2 regions of the Salinivibrio sp. PR5 genome follow, and region 1 is predicted to be linked to the other one. Evidence: predicted binding sites of a transcription regulator. Region 1 holds the regulator's gene; the other holds the start of a gene.
The links. Region 1 encodes CRP, which controls carbon source genes, mostly activating them, when cyclic AMP is high. Its sites were predicted from a motif close to TGTGANNNNNNTCACA; they were not measured.

Region 1 (7,470 bases):
CTGTGATTGGACAGGTGCACCCGAAAACACGGCCGGCACTGCGTCTGTTGGAGAAAGAAGGCTTTTCGTGTCGAGGATATGTGGACATCTTTGATGCCGGGCCAACGGTCGAGTGTTTGCGCCACAATATCGAATCGGTCCGCCATTCATTTAATGCGACGGCTAGCGTGCGTGAGCATAGCAGTGCTCAGCACTACTTAATTTCGAATACCGATTTTGCGGGCTTCCGCGCGACTGCGGCGAAAGCGGCACTTGATCCGGAAACTAATCATGTCGTGATTGCGCCAGAGGTTGCCGAAGCGCTGCAAGTTAAAGACGGCGATCGACTCCGTTTGATCGCGATGGAGGAGTAAGGATGACACATCAAACCGCAGGCCATTTGATCAATGGTGAATGGACGCCGGGTGAAGGCGACGTCATGACCTCGCTAAACCCTTTTGATAGTCGTTGTATCTGGCAAGGCAATGAAGCCACGAAAGTGCAGGTTGAACAAGCGGTAAGCGCGGCACGACAAGCCTTTCTTACTTGGCGTAATACCGATTTTGCCGAGCGCCAAGCCTTGGTGGAACGCTTCGCTGAAATTGTGAAAGCCAATACCGACGATTTGGCCCGTACCATCGCTGAAGAAACCGGTAAGCCGTTTTGGGAAACCAAAACTGAAGTGGGCGCCATGGTGGGTAAAATTGCCATTTCGCTACGCGCTTACCACGAACGTACAGGTTCGCGGGAAAAAGACGTCAATGGCACGCAAGCTGTACTGCGTCATCGTCCTCTTGGTGTGATGGCAGTGTTTGGGCCGTACAATTTCCCCGGTCACTTGCCTAATGGCCACATTGTCCCAGCACTATTGGCTGGAAACAGTGTGGTTTTCAAGCCGTCTGAACTGACGCCTAAAGTGGCTGAACAAACCCTTGGCTACTGGTTAGACGCTGGTCTACCTGCTGGGCTGATTAACTTGGTGCAAGGGGGCCGTGATACCGGCGAAGCGTTAGCACAAGCGCGAGGTATTGATGGCCTTCTATTTACCGGGAGCGCCAACACCGGACACATCCTCCATCGCCAGTTTGCCGGCCAACCGGACAAAATGCTGGCACTGGAAATGGGGGGCAATAACCCACTGGTTATCAGTGATAAACACAGTGGTGTGGACGCCACGGTTTATACCATTATTCAATCGGCTTACCTCAGTGCCGGTCAGCGTTGTACGTGTGCACGTCGTCTGCTTCTTCCTAAAGGGGAGGAGGGTGACAAGATCTTGGCGCGCTTGGCAGCGTGGACTAAAACGATCCGTGTGGGCGGGCAATTCGATGATCCGGCGCCCTTTATGGGCGCACAGATCTCTGTGGCGGCAGCTGAAGGGATCTTAGCCACTCAGCAAAAACTGATCGATCTCGGTGGCAAGCCAGTCGTCGCTTGTGAACATCGCCATGATGCCGTGATCTCGCCGGGGATCATTGATGTTAGCGGGATCGCCGAGTTACCCGATGAAGAATACTTCGGTCCTTTATTGCAGGTGCAGCGTTACACCGATATGGCCGATGCATTGACGAAAGCGAATGATACCCGCTACGGCTTATCGGCAGGCCTTATCAGTGACGACGATGGTGAGTGGCAATACTTCCTTGACCATATTCGCGCCGGTATTGTAAACCGTAACCGTCAATTGACCGGTGCCAGTGGGGATGCACCATTTGGTGGTCCGGGCGCGTCGGGTAACCTGCGTCCAAGTGCTTATTATGCCGCCGATTATTGTGCCTACCCTATGGCATCGATGGAAGGCGAGCAGGTCACCTTGCCCGAGAGCTTTGCGCCGGGGATCACGCCTCTTGATTAAGGAGAATAACATGGATAGTTGCCAAGCGTTATTTGACAGATTGTGGCAAGACTACACACAGCGTCTTTGCCCTTCTGCGCAGAAAGTGCATGGGTTGCTCGAAGAAGGCCAACCCCTGATCAATGATCACATTGCACTGCGCACCTTTGCACTGCCTAATGTAGGGCTGGACAAGCTTGCCCGTCCTTTTATTGCGTTGGGCTATGAACCGAAAGGTGAGTACACCTTTGAAGCGAAGAAGCTCAACGCACGTCACTACGAGCATCCCGACCCTTTGATGCCGAAAGTGTTTATTAGTGAATTGATGGTCGGCCAATGCTCGACAAGATTGCAATCTATCGTGCGCGACTTAGTGGCGAATGTGGATGATGATGCGCTGAAAGGGAGCGATTTTCTTCATCAAGGACGTTTGTGGGAGTTGGATTGGCAAACCTACAAGACGTTAGCGGATGAAAGTGAATATGCAGCTTGGGTGGCAGCGCATGGCTATGGGGCGAACCACTTTACCGTCAGCGTGAATCAGCTGAACAACCATGATAGCTGTCAAGCGGTCAACGATACCTTGCGCCAAAATGGGTTTACCATTAACGAATCTGGCGGGGAGGTCAAAGGGGATGCATCAGTCTTTTTGGAGCAATCCTCGACGATGGCTGATCGCGTGCCGGTGCAATTTAGCGATGCACGCCATGATATTCCGGGGGGGTTCTACGAGTTTGCGAAACGGTATCCGCTTCCGGACGGTGAACTTTATCAAGGTTTTGTCGCCGCCTCGGCTGATAAAATCTTTGAAAGTACGCATCAATAGTGGCGAGAGAAGAAAAGGAGAGCGATGCTCTCCTTTTTTGGGTGGCTGTGTTTAGCGACTTTCAATATCGAGCCAGAATTTATCGTCAATCGCCTGAGTTTCATTACTCAGATGTGGGTTGTCGACGCGAATAAAGGTGCGCTCACCAATATTGGCTTTCTCAAAGGTCTCTTTTACCAGAGGCGCATTCTCAAAAAATTCGATGAAGGATCCGTCTTGATAGGCGGCCGCAAAGGCATCATTGAGCATGGTCGCCACCTCTGGGTTTTGGGGCGATACAAACAAGAACATCGGGAAGCGATAGATCAGCATTAAGTGCGGATCGACCAACAGATTTGCATATTGAGGTCGCTCTGCCAGCTCGCTAAAAGGCTCAATCAAAGCACGCGGGAAGAGGTCAGCCCGTCCGGTATCGACGGCTTTAAAGATATTCTCAAAGCTTGATATTTCTCGAACCCGAAATCCCGCCGACTGCAAGACCTTCACATCCGCCCAGCCTTGCCCTTGGATCATGGTCAGATTATTGAGCCCTGCTTGGTCACTGATTTGTGCAAGCTTGGGTTCGGTGGCTTGATTGGTAATGAACAAGCGATGGCCTAATAGACCCCGAAAAACTGGATAACGGATGGGAAGTAATTCTGACTCAAGGGTACGGTCGGCCCCGAGCCAATCTACCGTCAGTCGTCCTTGTTTCAGCATTTCTACTTTACGAGACTGAGAGCCAATTTGGCCTTGAAAGGGCTGTAACGTGACAGACTTACCCGATTTTTCCGCTAAAAACTCAATCAAGTCGATAGCGTATAAATCGAGGGCAGAGCCAGCCCGTGGTTCTGGGTGGACAATGGTGATATTCGCCGCAGCAGTTGAAGAAACCGCCGCGAGTAGCAATGCAGCAAGGGTGTGACGTAAGCTTCTCATAAACGACATCCTGTTAATCAGTTGTTAGATGGGTCGTTTTTGAAGTGTAGAACTTAGGTAATGAGTTTCCAGTCAATAAAAATAAAAAACCGACGCAAAAGCGCCGGTTTTATCGCAACACGCGAGGATTAGCGTGTGCCGTAAACCACAATGGTTTTACCGTGAGCTGAGATAAGATTCTGCTCTTCCAGCATTTTAAGGATACGCCCAACCGTCTCACGCGAACAGCCAACAATTTGACCGATTTCCTGACGCGTGATCTTGATTTGCATGCCGTCAGGGTGAGTCATGGCGTCAGGTTGCTTCGCCAAGTTCAGTAGGGTTTGTGCAATGCGGCCGGTCACGTCCAGGAAGGCAAGGTCTCCCACTTTCTGGCTGGTCACTTGCAGGCGACGCGCCATCTGAGAGGAGAGACGCATCAAAATGTCTGGGTTAACTTGGATCAGCTGGCGGAATTTCTTGAATGAAATTTCTGCCACTTCGCAAGGTGATTTCGCACGTACCCATGCGGTGCGCTCTTGGTCCTCTTCGAACAGACCAAGTTCGCCGATGAAGTCACCTTGGTTAAGGTAAGACAGGATCATCTCCTTGCCTTCTTCATCTTTGATTAGTACGGCCACAGAACCTTTCACGATGTAGTACAAGGTCTCCGCCTTTTCCCCTGCATGGATCAGAGTACTTTTGGACGGGTACTTGTGAATATGACAATGTGAAAGGAACCACTCGAGTGTAGGGTCTGTTTGAGGTTTTCCTGGAACCATATAACTTATTTCCTCTGCATGTGTTGCCCGGCAACGACGTCCTGTCTTTGTCTGAATGGAAACCCATCAGTCCAATGCACAGAATACGAGGTCTTGGCGCAGGCTACAAGCTCACTGTATGTTAACAAGAGTGTATCTTTTTTCTATCTGGATTTCTTGATTTTGATCTAAGCCAACCGCCTAAAAATTCGGCAAAAATGTGGCTAAGATCACGACCTGAGAAGTAATACACGTTAAGTGCGCTACGGCGCTTAACCTATCTTGCCTTTCTCAATCAACTGTTGGATCAAGGGGCGAATAATCAGCTCCATCGCAAATCCCATTTTACCGCCGGGCACGACCAGCGTGTTGTGCCGAGACATAAAGGCGCCACTGATCATTTGCAGTAAATAAGGAAAATCGACGTTCTTCATGCCACGAAAGCGGATCACGACAAAACTTTCGTCGAGTGACGGGATCCCTTTTGCATTCAGCGGGTTAGATGTATCTACGGTTGGGACGCGTTGGAAGTTAATATGCGTGCGAGAAAACTGCGGCGTAATATAGTGCAAGTAATCGTCCATGGAACGCACAATGGAGTCCGTAACGGCCTCGCGGGAATGGCCGCGGTCGCGCGTATCGCGGACAAACTTTTGAATCCACTCCAAGTTAACGATAGGCACCATGCCGATCAGTAAATCAACATGTTGGGCGACATTGACGTCACCATCCACCACTCCGCCATGCAAGCCTTCATAAAATAATACGTCGGTATTTTCAGGCAGATCTTGCCAGGGAGTGAAGGTGCCCGGCATTTGATTATAAGGCACGGCTTCATCAAAGGTGTGTAGATAACGACGATACTTGCCGGTGCCTTGTTCGCCATATTCTTTAAAAAATTGCTCAAGGCGTGGGAAGTCGTTGGCCGTGGGGCCAAAGTAGCTAATATGACGACCTTGTTCACGTGCTTTACGGATCTCAACATCCATCTCTGGCCGCGTGAAGCGGTGAAAGCTATCGCCCTCTAACCAAGAGGCTTTGATGTTCATCATATTGAACATCTTGCGAAACGCTTCGGAGGTCGTGGTTGTGCCTGCGCCAGATGAACCGGTCACAGCGATGATTGGGTGTTTAGCCGACATGACGAGCCCTGTCATTGATCAGTCTGAATTTACACCGCAGCCCACAATGGGAGGCGGTGTTACGGTCTGAGATCGCGCTGACGACGAATATCCACTGTCTCATGCAGCTCAGAGTATACAATCACGGCATCGCCGGATTTTAATTGTTCGCGCACTTGTTCAACTTTCTCAGCAAAGCTGACTTCCTGCTCACCGTAATCTGTCCCTTCCCGCAACACAAAGTGCTCAATTAAATTGGTCAAGGTTTCGGCTGGCACAGATTGCCATGGAACCATCATACTACATCACCTTTTGCTGACACCTAGATGGCACGGACGCCATCTCCGTGCTTAGGTTGTGAATTAGCTCCCATTTTACCGAATTATGCGCGTAGGTGCAGTGTATCTATGTCGATTCAGTCACAATTTATCGTGACGAATAGGGGCATCAGGTGTCGAGTTGCTCAGCTATCCACGCGGGCACTGCCTCTTCCAACCATAAACGCGGTGCACGCCAACGGCCAGTGACAAACCCAACATGTCCGCCATGGTCAGTGAGTTGATAGCGTATATTGGCCGGTAATGGCGTGGTTGGGATCACCGCGTCGGTCATAAAAGGATCGTCTTTGGCATGAATGATGGTCAAAGGGGTGCGGATCGCAGGCAACACGGATAGGCCACTGCATTGCTGGTAGTAATGATGTGCGTCCTCAAATCCATGCAGTGGTGCGGTGACGGTTTGGTCAAACTCGAATAAGGTCGCAATACGGGGCTGCTCGCCAGCTTGCCAACGACCCACTTGGGCGTGCCGCGTAAGCTTATCTGACAGGGTTTGCCGCATCGATCGGAGCAGATACGCTTGGTAGACACGTGAGAATCCTTGCTGAATGCGTAACGAGCAGGCGGCAAGGTCTAAGGGGGGTGACACTGCGCAGCCACTGGAGACGATCGGATCGTCCGCATACTCTGCCAAATAGCGCACCAGCATGTTGCCGCCTAGCGATACGCCCACAGCATGAATGGGATGCTGAGGATAACGCATGCGTAATGTGGTCAGAAAATAGCGTGCGTCTTGTGTCTCGCCTGAGTGATAAGTGCGCGGGACGCGGTTTAAGCGGCCACTGCAACTGCGAAAGTGCATCACCACACCGCACCAGCCTCGGCGCTGAAAAGCAGCCAGTAACCCATTAGCGTATGGGCTATGAAAGCTGCCAGCAAGGCCATGAAAAAGCACCACTATCGGTTGACCGGGCTTAGGTGTCTGCGTCCAAGCGAGATCGACAAAATCACCATCCGGTAAATCCAGCTGTTGCCACAAAGGAGAGAGCACGGGTTGACGCCGTATCAGCCGTGGCATGATGGTTTGTAGGTGTGGATTACGGGCGCTGGGAATCGGTTCAAAGGGCGTCATCGGCGTCTCCTCGCTCATCGTCTTTGATCACACTGGCGCGCAGGGCGGGGTAGAGCGATTTGGCCGAGGGCGAGAGCTGACGGCAATAATACGCCAACGGCGAGGGTGATTCGGTCAGCCATGTTTGTTGATTCAAGGCGTGGATGAGGTCTTGTTGCTGGAACTTCTCGAGGCTGAGCTCGAAATTCAGCATTTTTTTATATTGTCCCGCACCAACGCGCGGTTTGATATCGCGACGCAGGTTGCGGTAGGCAATCAGCAAATGCTCAGAGCGGCTGAGCGATTGTTTAAGTTGGCTGAGGCTCTCTGGGGCAAGGCCATAGCCATGGCTTTCCAACCAAGCCAGCAACAAGGCAAGGTTGACGTTGCCCTGATGCTGATCTTGCAATTTAAGACACGCCTGTTTGACGTCTTGCTTGCCGTAGTGTTGCAAACAAAACTGCCACAGATCGGCTGCATTCGCTTTGCCGGGAATTAGGCTTGATTGAATGCCGCCTCCATGGCTTCCAGTTCTTCCTGTCGCTCCATCCATTCTTGCTCTACCTCTTCCAGCGCTGATTTGGCATCAGCCTGGCGTTGTAATTGTTCCGCGAGTTGGGCTTTTTGGTCTGCGCTATAAATTGTTGGGTCGGCCAGTTTGGT
Region 2 (7,470 bases), on a different contig from region 1:
CTTTCAGGCCCGCCCAACTTACTTGTCGTGATGGCACACCGCATGCTTTAGCCAGCTCATTGGCCACATAGCGCGTATTCTCGCCACGCTTTTTGATTCGCACTAGGAAATGTTCACCGGCTCCCGACGGGGTAAAACCGAGGGTTTCCGAGACGTAAAAGTCGTCTGGCGAGTGTTTGATTTGGCCGGATTGAGTCGGCTGGCCATGCATATAAGCCAAGGGAGCAAGTACGTCTGTCATAGCGTCTCTTTTGTTAATAGCACAACGGCTTCACAAGCAATGCCCTCTTTACGACCGGTAAAACCGAGTCGCTCTGAGGTGGTTGCTTTTACATTAATGGCATCGATGGGGGCTTTTAGATCATCAGCAATCGTCGCACACATGGCGGGAATATGCGGGCCCATCTTAGGCGCTTGGGCGATGATAGTGATATCTGCATTGCCCAACCGATAGCCTTTGTCTTGTACTTTGCGGTAAACGTCGCGCAGCAACATACGGCTGTCCGCGCCTTTCCACTCATCACTGGTATCTGGGAAGTGCTGGCCAATGTCACCGGCCGCAATCGCGCCCAACAATGCATCACACAGGGCGTGCAGTGCCACATCACCGTCCGAGTGCGCAAGCAACCCTTGCTCATAAGGCACAGCGACACCACCAATGATCACCGGGCCATCACCACCAAATTTGTGTACATCAAACCCATGTCCAATTCGCATCATGATTTGCCTTCTTGTTGCGATAAGTAAAACTCCGCCAGCACCCTATCTTCAGGATGCGTCACTTTAATATTGCTGGCACTGGCAGGAACTAATAGCGGATGGCCGCCCGCCGCCTCAATCGCCGACGCGTCATCGGTTACCTGATCACCTGCGCTTGCCAATGCCGCTTTTAAGTGCAGGGTGGGAAACATTTGAGGCGTCAAGGCATGCCACAGTGCCTGTCTGTCGACAGTCTGTGCAATACAGCCATCCGGCTGTGCCCGCTTCATGGTATCGCGAACCGGAGCAGCTAAGATTGCGCCGTCAGAATGGCTTTGGGCAGCGTGAATCAACGCATCGATATCATTGTGAGTGACGCAGGGGCGTGCTGCATCATGCACCATCACCCAACGGGTCTGTACCGCCTCAAGCCCTGCTTGTACCGATTGCGCGCGCGTCGCTCCGCCTGTGACGACGGTAATATCCGGATGGTCGCCCAGTCCGGTCTCAGCGAAATAGCCATCGTTCTCACCGATCGCGATAATCACGCGGTCAATTGCAGCATGGCTTAGCAAGCGTTCAACGGTGTGGGTGATTAAAGGCTTACCTGCAAGGTGTATATACTGCTTTGGACAGTCAGCCTGCATGCGACTGCCTACCCCAGCGGCGGGCACCACCGCTGTAATTCCTAGTTGCAAAGAGGCTTTTTCTACCACGCGTTTTCTCTTTGATTAGTCCGCGAGCGTGCGGATGATGGGTTATCGCGTTGCGTCGACTAAACGAAAAAAGGTTTCGTCAGGTTTAATCATGCCCAACTCATTACGGGCGCGCTCTTCAATCGCTTCTTGTCCACGTTTGAGATCCGCGATTTCGGCATACATTTGTTGGTTACGCTTCACCAGCTTTTGGTTCGCTTGTTGTTGCACCACGACGTTTGCCTGAGTGTGCCAATAATCCATAACGCCATTCTTGCCCAGCCACAATTCATATTGCAGCCACGCCAGAGTGATAAATAGCGCAACAGATAGCAGTCTCATGGTTTCACTCCTTAGGTGTTCAGTGGATCAGCAACGCCAATTATGCTAACCGCATAGGCTAGCGGATCAGGCCGCCGGTGTCATGGTTTTCTGTTTATCTGGCGCATGAAGATGCGCTCAAACGCATCTCTTATCGATTTACACGCCCTTGAATACAAAAAAGCCGCCATAAAGGCGGCTTTTGGGGTCAACAGTGAAAGGCAAGGTGCCTTTCCATCACAGCCAATCGACTGCGACTTTTATTATTGACCTTTAACTTCTTTCAGACCGTTAAACGGTGCTTTTTCACCCAGCGCTTCTTCGATACGGATCAGCTGGTTGTACTTGGCAACACGGTCAGAACGGCTCATAGAACCAGTTTTGATTTGGCCTGCTGCAGTACCAACCGCCAAGTCAGCGATGGTTGCGTCTTCAGTTTCACCTGAACGGTGAGAGATTACGGCAGTGTAGCCCGCGTCTTTCGCCATCTTGATCGCAGCCAAGGTTTCGGTCAGAGAACCGATTTGGTTGAATTTGATCAGGATAGAGTTCGCCACACCTTTCTCGATGCCTTCTTTCAGGATCTTGGTGTTGGTTACGAACAGGTCATCACCGACTAGCTGAAGTTTGTCACCCAGCAGTTCAGTTTGGTGCTTAAAGCCATCCCAATCTGACTCGTCTAGACCGTCTTCGATAGACACGATTGGGTACTCTTCAGCCAGTTTCGCCAGGTAGTGGTTAAACTCTTCTGAAGTAAAGGTTTTACCTTCACCCTTCATGTTGTAGATGCCTTGCTCTTTGTCATAGAACTCAGACGCGGCACAGTCCATCGCTAGGGTGATGTCTTTACCTAGCTCGTAGCCTGCTTTCTCAACCGCTTCTTTGATCGCAGCAAGCGCAGCAGCGTTTGACTCTAGGTTAGGCGCGAAACCACCTTCGTCACCAACAGCAGTGCTTAGGCCTTTGGCTTTCAGCACTTTGGCTAGGTTGTGGAATACTTCCGCACCAATGCGCAGTGCTTCTTTCAGGGTTTTCGCACCCACAGGTTGGATCATGAACTCTTGGATATCAACGTTGTTGTCCGCGTGCTCACCACCGTTGAGGATGTTCATCATTGGTAGAGGCATTGAGAACTGACCCGCAGTGCCGTTTAGTTCAGCGATGTGCTCAAACAAAGGCATGCCTTTCGCTGCCGCAGCTGCTTTTGCGTTAGCCAGAGAAACCGCTAGGATCGCGTTAGCACCGAACTTAGATTTGTTCTCAGTGCCGTCAAGGTCGATCATCACCTGATCGATGTCAGCTTGGGCTTTCGCGTCTTTACCTAGCAGTGCTTCTGCGATTGGGCCGTTAACCGCTTCAATCGCTTTCAGTACGCCTTTACCCATGAAACGTGACTTGTCACCGTCACGCAGCTCTAGTGCTTCGCGAGAACCGGTAGACGCACCTGATGGCGCTGCCGCCATACCAACAAAGCCACCTTCCAAGTGTACTTCTGCTTCTACAGTTGGGTTACCGCGTGAATCGATAATTTCACGACCTAGAACTTTAACGATCTTAGACATTGTGATTCCTCTCGTCTGTCATTGTATTCAAAAAATAAAAAGCGGCCGCCCGTAAGGACTACCGCTTCACATTTGTGTTATAGCTCACCGCGCTGCTTTTTACCTGCAGCCGCAACGAACCCAGCGAATAGCGGGTGGCCGTCGCGAGGAGTCGAGGTGAACTCTGGGTGGAACTGACAGGCCACAAACCATGGATGTGCTGGGTTTTCGATGATTTCTACCAGCTTCTTGTCTGCCGACAAGCCCGATACAAGTAGACCGGTTTTTTCCAATTGTGGACGCAGCAAGTTATTCACTTCGTAGCGATGACGATGGCGCTCGTGGATTTGAGTGTTGCCATATAGCTGATGCGCTTTAGACCCTTCAGACAGGTGGCAAAGCTGTGCGCCTAGACGCATGGTGCCGCCCAAATCAGAGGATTCGCTACGCTCTTCCACGTTACCTTCTTCATCGACCCACTCGGTGATCAGTCCCACCACTGGGTATTTGCTGTCTTTGCTGAATTCGGTGGAGTTAGCTCCTTCCATCCCAGCAACATTACGGGCGTACTCAATTAACGCCACTTGCATGCCTAAACAAATGCCAAGATAAGGCACTTTGTTTTCACGCGCATATTGTGCGGCAAGGATTTTGCCTTCGACGCCGCGATCGCCAAAACCACCCGGAACCAAAATCGCATCTAAACCATCGAGCAGCTCAGTGCCGCGGGTTTCGAGATCTTGTGAGTCAACATACTTGATGTTGACAGTCAGACGATTTTTCAATCCGCCATGCTTCAGCGCTTCGTTGACAGATTTATACGCGTCAGGCAGTTCGATGTACTTACCCACCATACCAATGGTGACTTCGCCCATTGGATTGGCTTCTTCGTAAATAACTTGTTCCCATTCAGACAGGTCGGCTTCTGGCGCTTGGATACCAAAGCGCTGACAAACCAAGTCGTCCAGCCCTTGAGAGCGAATCAATGAAGGAATTTTGTAGATTGAATCCACATCCTTCATGGTGATAACCGCTTTCTCTGGTACGTTACAGAACAGTGCAATTTTTGCACGCTCATTGGCTGGAATTGGACGCTCACTACGGCAAACAAGGACATCCGGCTGGATACCAATCGATAGAAGCTCTTTTACCGAGTGCTGGGTAGGCTTGGTTTTCACTTCACCCGCCGCTGCCAAGTATGGCACCAAGGTAAGATGCATAAACATCGCACGCTCACGACCGACTTCCACTGTCAGTTGGCGAATCGCTTCAAGGAATGGCAGTGATTCAATATCACCGACAGTGCCGCCAATTTCCACGATCACCACGTCGTGACCTTCACCACCGGCGATGATACGGTCTTTGATCGAGTTAGTGATGTGTGGAATCACCTGAATGGTGGCTCCCAGGTAATCTCCGCGGCGCTCTTTGCGCAGAACATCCGCGTATACGCGACCAGAGGTAAAGTTATTACGCTTGGTCATTTTGGTGCGGATAAAGCGCTCATAGTGACCGAGGTCAAGGTCGGTCTCGGCGCCGTCTTCCGTGACGAATACTTCCCCGTGCTGGGTAGGGCTCATTGTCCCTGGATCCACGTTGATATAAGGGTCGAGTTTCATGATGGTGACGTTGAGGCCACGCGCTTCAAGAATGGCTGCCAATGAGGCTGCAGCAATACCCTTACCGAGGGAGGATACAACACCGCCCGTAACAAAAATGTAATTCGTCGTCATGCTAAACCTGAGAGTTGGATTTAGAGGAAATTAATGGAAATCTGGACGGGAAGTCATGATACCAGACCCCACTCACTCCCACAACGTGAAAACTATCACACACCATACTGTTTTTATTTGTCGCAAATCAATGATGAAACTTACAGCGTGTTGCTTTTTTCCTGCTTTTTGACCTGTTGCCACGCTGATTCCAGTTCATCTAACTGACATTCTTGAATATTTTTTTCATCATTGCGTAATTTAGTTTCAACTTGACGGAAACGTCGTTCGAATTTTTGATTCGCGTTACGCAACGCGGATTCCGCATCCGTGCCTACATGGCGTGCCAGATTCACCACCGAAAACAATAAATCGCCGATTTCTTCTTCCACCCGCGCGGGGTCTACCGGCGTGATTGCCAGCTCTTGCTCAACCTCGGCAATTTCTTCGCGCACTTTATCGAGCACCGGCGCTACCGCATCCCAATCAAACCCCACTCGCGCACAACGCTTTTGCAGTTTGTGCGCACGCACCAGTGCGGGAAGACCTAACGTAACGCCGTCTAACACGCTAGTGGGTTGTTCTGACGCCGCTTTGTCGGCACGCTCCTGAGCTTTAATCCCTTCCCAGTCAGGGCCGTGCAGCGGTTCACCTTGGCTGTCTTTAGGCCCAAAGACATGCGGGTGACGACGGGTGAGCTTGTCACAAATCGCCCCCACGACGGCATCAAAATCAAAGCGATTTTGCTCGCGTCCCAATTGACTGTAGAACACTATTTGAAAGAGTAAATCGCCTAATTCATCTTTTAGGTCCGACCAGTGTTCACGCTCAATGGCATCGGCCACTTCGTAGGCTTCTTCGAGCGTGTGAGGCACGATAGAGGCAAAGGTTTGGGCTTTGTCCCAATCGCACCCTTTTTGAGGGTCGCGCAAGGTCGCCATGATAGTCAGTAAATCGTCAATCGACGCCATACTTCGTTATCCTTAAAAAAACGCCCTGTCGATAACAGGGCGTGATGTTTATCTGAGTCGTTTGGCCTCTACCACATCCTTGACTTGCTCCAACCGATTCACAATTCGGCTAAGCGTGTCGAGATCGGAAATCTCTAAATCAAAGTCCATGATAGACATCTGCTTTTTGTAATCGACGCGGCTTTGCATGCCCGCAACGCGGACTTTTTCATTGCTGAGCACGGTATTAATGTCTTTGACTAATCCGGTCCGTTCATTGGCGGATAAACGAATGCGCACATGGTATTGCCCGACATGCCCTTTTCCCCAAACGGTGGCGATGATTCGCTCCGGCGCATGGTGACGAAGTTCGTTGAGCTGCTCACAATCCGCACGGTGCACTGAAATACCACGTCCTTGGGTCACAAAGCCCATAATGTCATCACCCGGTAGCGGCTGACAGCAACGCGCGAGGTGGGTCATCAGGTTATCAACCCCTTCAACCACCACCGCATCACGATGGGTTTTTCCACCTACGGTTTTTTGTTCACTTTGCTGAAGTTTTTCCAGCAACTGTTGCTCTTCTTCTTCCAAGCTTGGCTTGTTGATCAGGCTGTTAATGTGATTAACCACCTGATTGATGCGCAGATCGCCACTTCCGACCCCCGCATACAGCTCTTCCAGTGAATTCACATTGAAGCGCTTGAGCGCCAAACTCGCATCTTTACTGGCACCGCCAATTTTTTGTAGTTCGGTATCGAGAATTTCTTTACCCGCGGCAATGTTTTTATCTCTGTCTTGTTTGCGGAACCAAGCGTTGATTTTTGCCCGCGCTCGGCTCGAATTCACAAAGCCTAAGCTTGGGTTCAGCCAGTCACGTGAGGGGTTGGGCTCTTTTTGGGTGATAATTTCAACCTGATCCCCCATCTGTAAGTGATAGGTGAAAGGCACAATGCGTCCTTCTACCTTGGCACCAATGCAACGATGGCCAACTTCGGAGTGAATGTGGTAGGCAAAGTCGAGCGGCGTCGCACCGCTTGGCAAGTCGACCACATCACCACGCGGTGTAAAGGCATACACGCGATCATCAAAGACTTGGCTACGCAACTCATCCAGCATTTCGCCTGAGTCTGACATCTCTTCTTGCCACGCCAAGAGTTTTCGCAGCCAGGTAATTTTCTCATCATAGCCACTGCGTCCACTGGCCGAGCCTTCTTTGTACTTCCAGTGCGCCGCCACCCCGAGCTCCGCATCATCATGCATTTGACGGGTGCGAATTTGAATTTCGACCGGTTTGCCTTCCGGCCCCAATACGACGGTATGAATCGACTGATAACCGTTGGGTTTGGGGTTGGCGACGTAATCATCGAACTCTTTCGGCAAGTGACGATATTTGGTGTGCACCGCGCCCAATGCGGCGTAACAGTCTTGTAGTTCTTCGGCGATAATGCGCACCGCACGTACATCAAACAGCTCATCAAACTGCAGATTTTTTTTCTGCATTTTGCGCCAAATACTGTAGATATGCTTGGGACGGCCATAGACTTGCGCG

Region 2: a site for CRP is predicted at 5,074-5,089, ahead of BZG82_RS04330 (CTP synthase). Genes of this name have one in related genera too.

What each region holds. Positions count from the first base shown of each region.
Region 1 covers NZ_MUFK01000005.1:77,576-85,045, reverse strand. Annotated here, with positions in the region: gene astA (arginine N-succinyltransferase) at 1-353, shown strand, start outside; gene astD (succinylglutamate-semialdehyde dehydrogenase) at 356-1,834, shown strand; gene BZG82_RS03570 (DUF1338 domain-containing protein) at 1,845-2,639, shown strand; gene BZG82_RS03565 (hypothetical protein) at 2,691-3,557, opposite strand; gene crp (cAMP-activated global transcriptional regulator CRP) at 3,686-4,318, opposite strand; gene BZG82_RS03555 (phosphoribulokinase) at 4,570-5,439, opposite strand; gene BZG82_RS03550 (YheU family protein) at 5,499-5,717, opposite strand; gene BZG82_RS03545 (hydrolase) at 5,866-6,828, opposite strand; gene BZG82_RS03540 (TIGR02444 family protein) at 6,815-7,360, opposite strand; gene BZG82_RS03535 (ABC transporter ATP-binding protein) at 7,303-7,470, opposite strand, start outside.
Region 2 covers NZ_MUFK01000006.1:50,572-58,041, forward strand. Annotated here, with positions in the region: gene truD (tRNA pseudouridine(13) synthase TruD) at 1-241, opposite strand, end outside; gene ispF (2-C-methyl-D-erythritol 2,4-cyclodiphosphate synthase) at 238-717, opposite strand; gene ispD (2-C-methyl-D-erythritol 4-phosphate cytidylyltransferase) at 717-1,415, opposite strand; gene ftsB (cell division protein FtsB) at 1,458-1,736, opposite strand; gene eno (phosphopyruvate hydratase) at 1,979-3,277, opposite strand; gene BZG82_RS04330 (CTP synthase) at 3,355-4,989, opposite strand; gene mazG (nucleoside triphosphate pyrophosphohydrolase) at 5,130-5,939, opposite strand; gene relA (GTP diphosphokinase) at 5,988-7,470, opposite strand, start outside.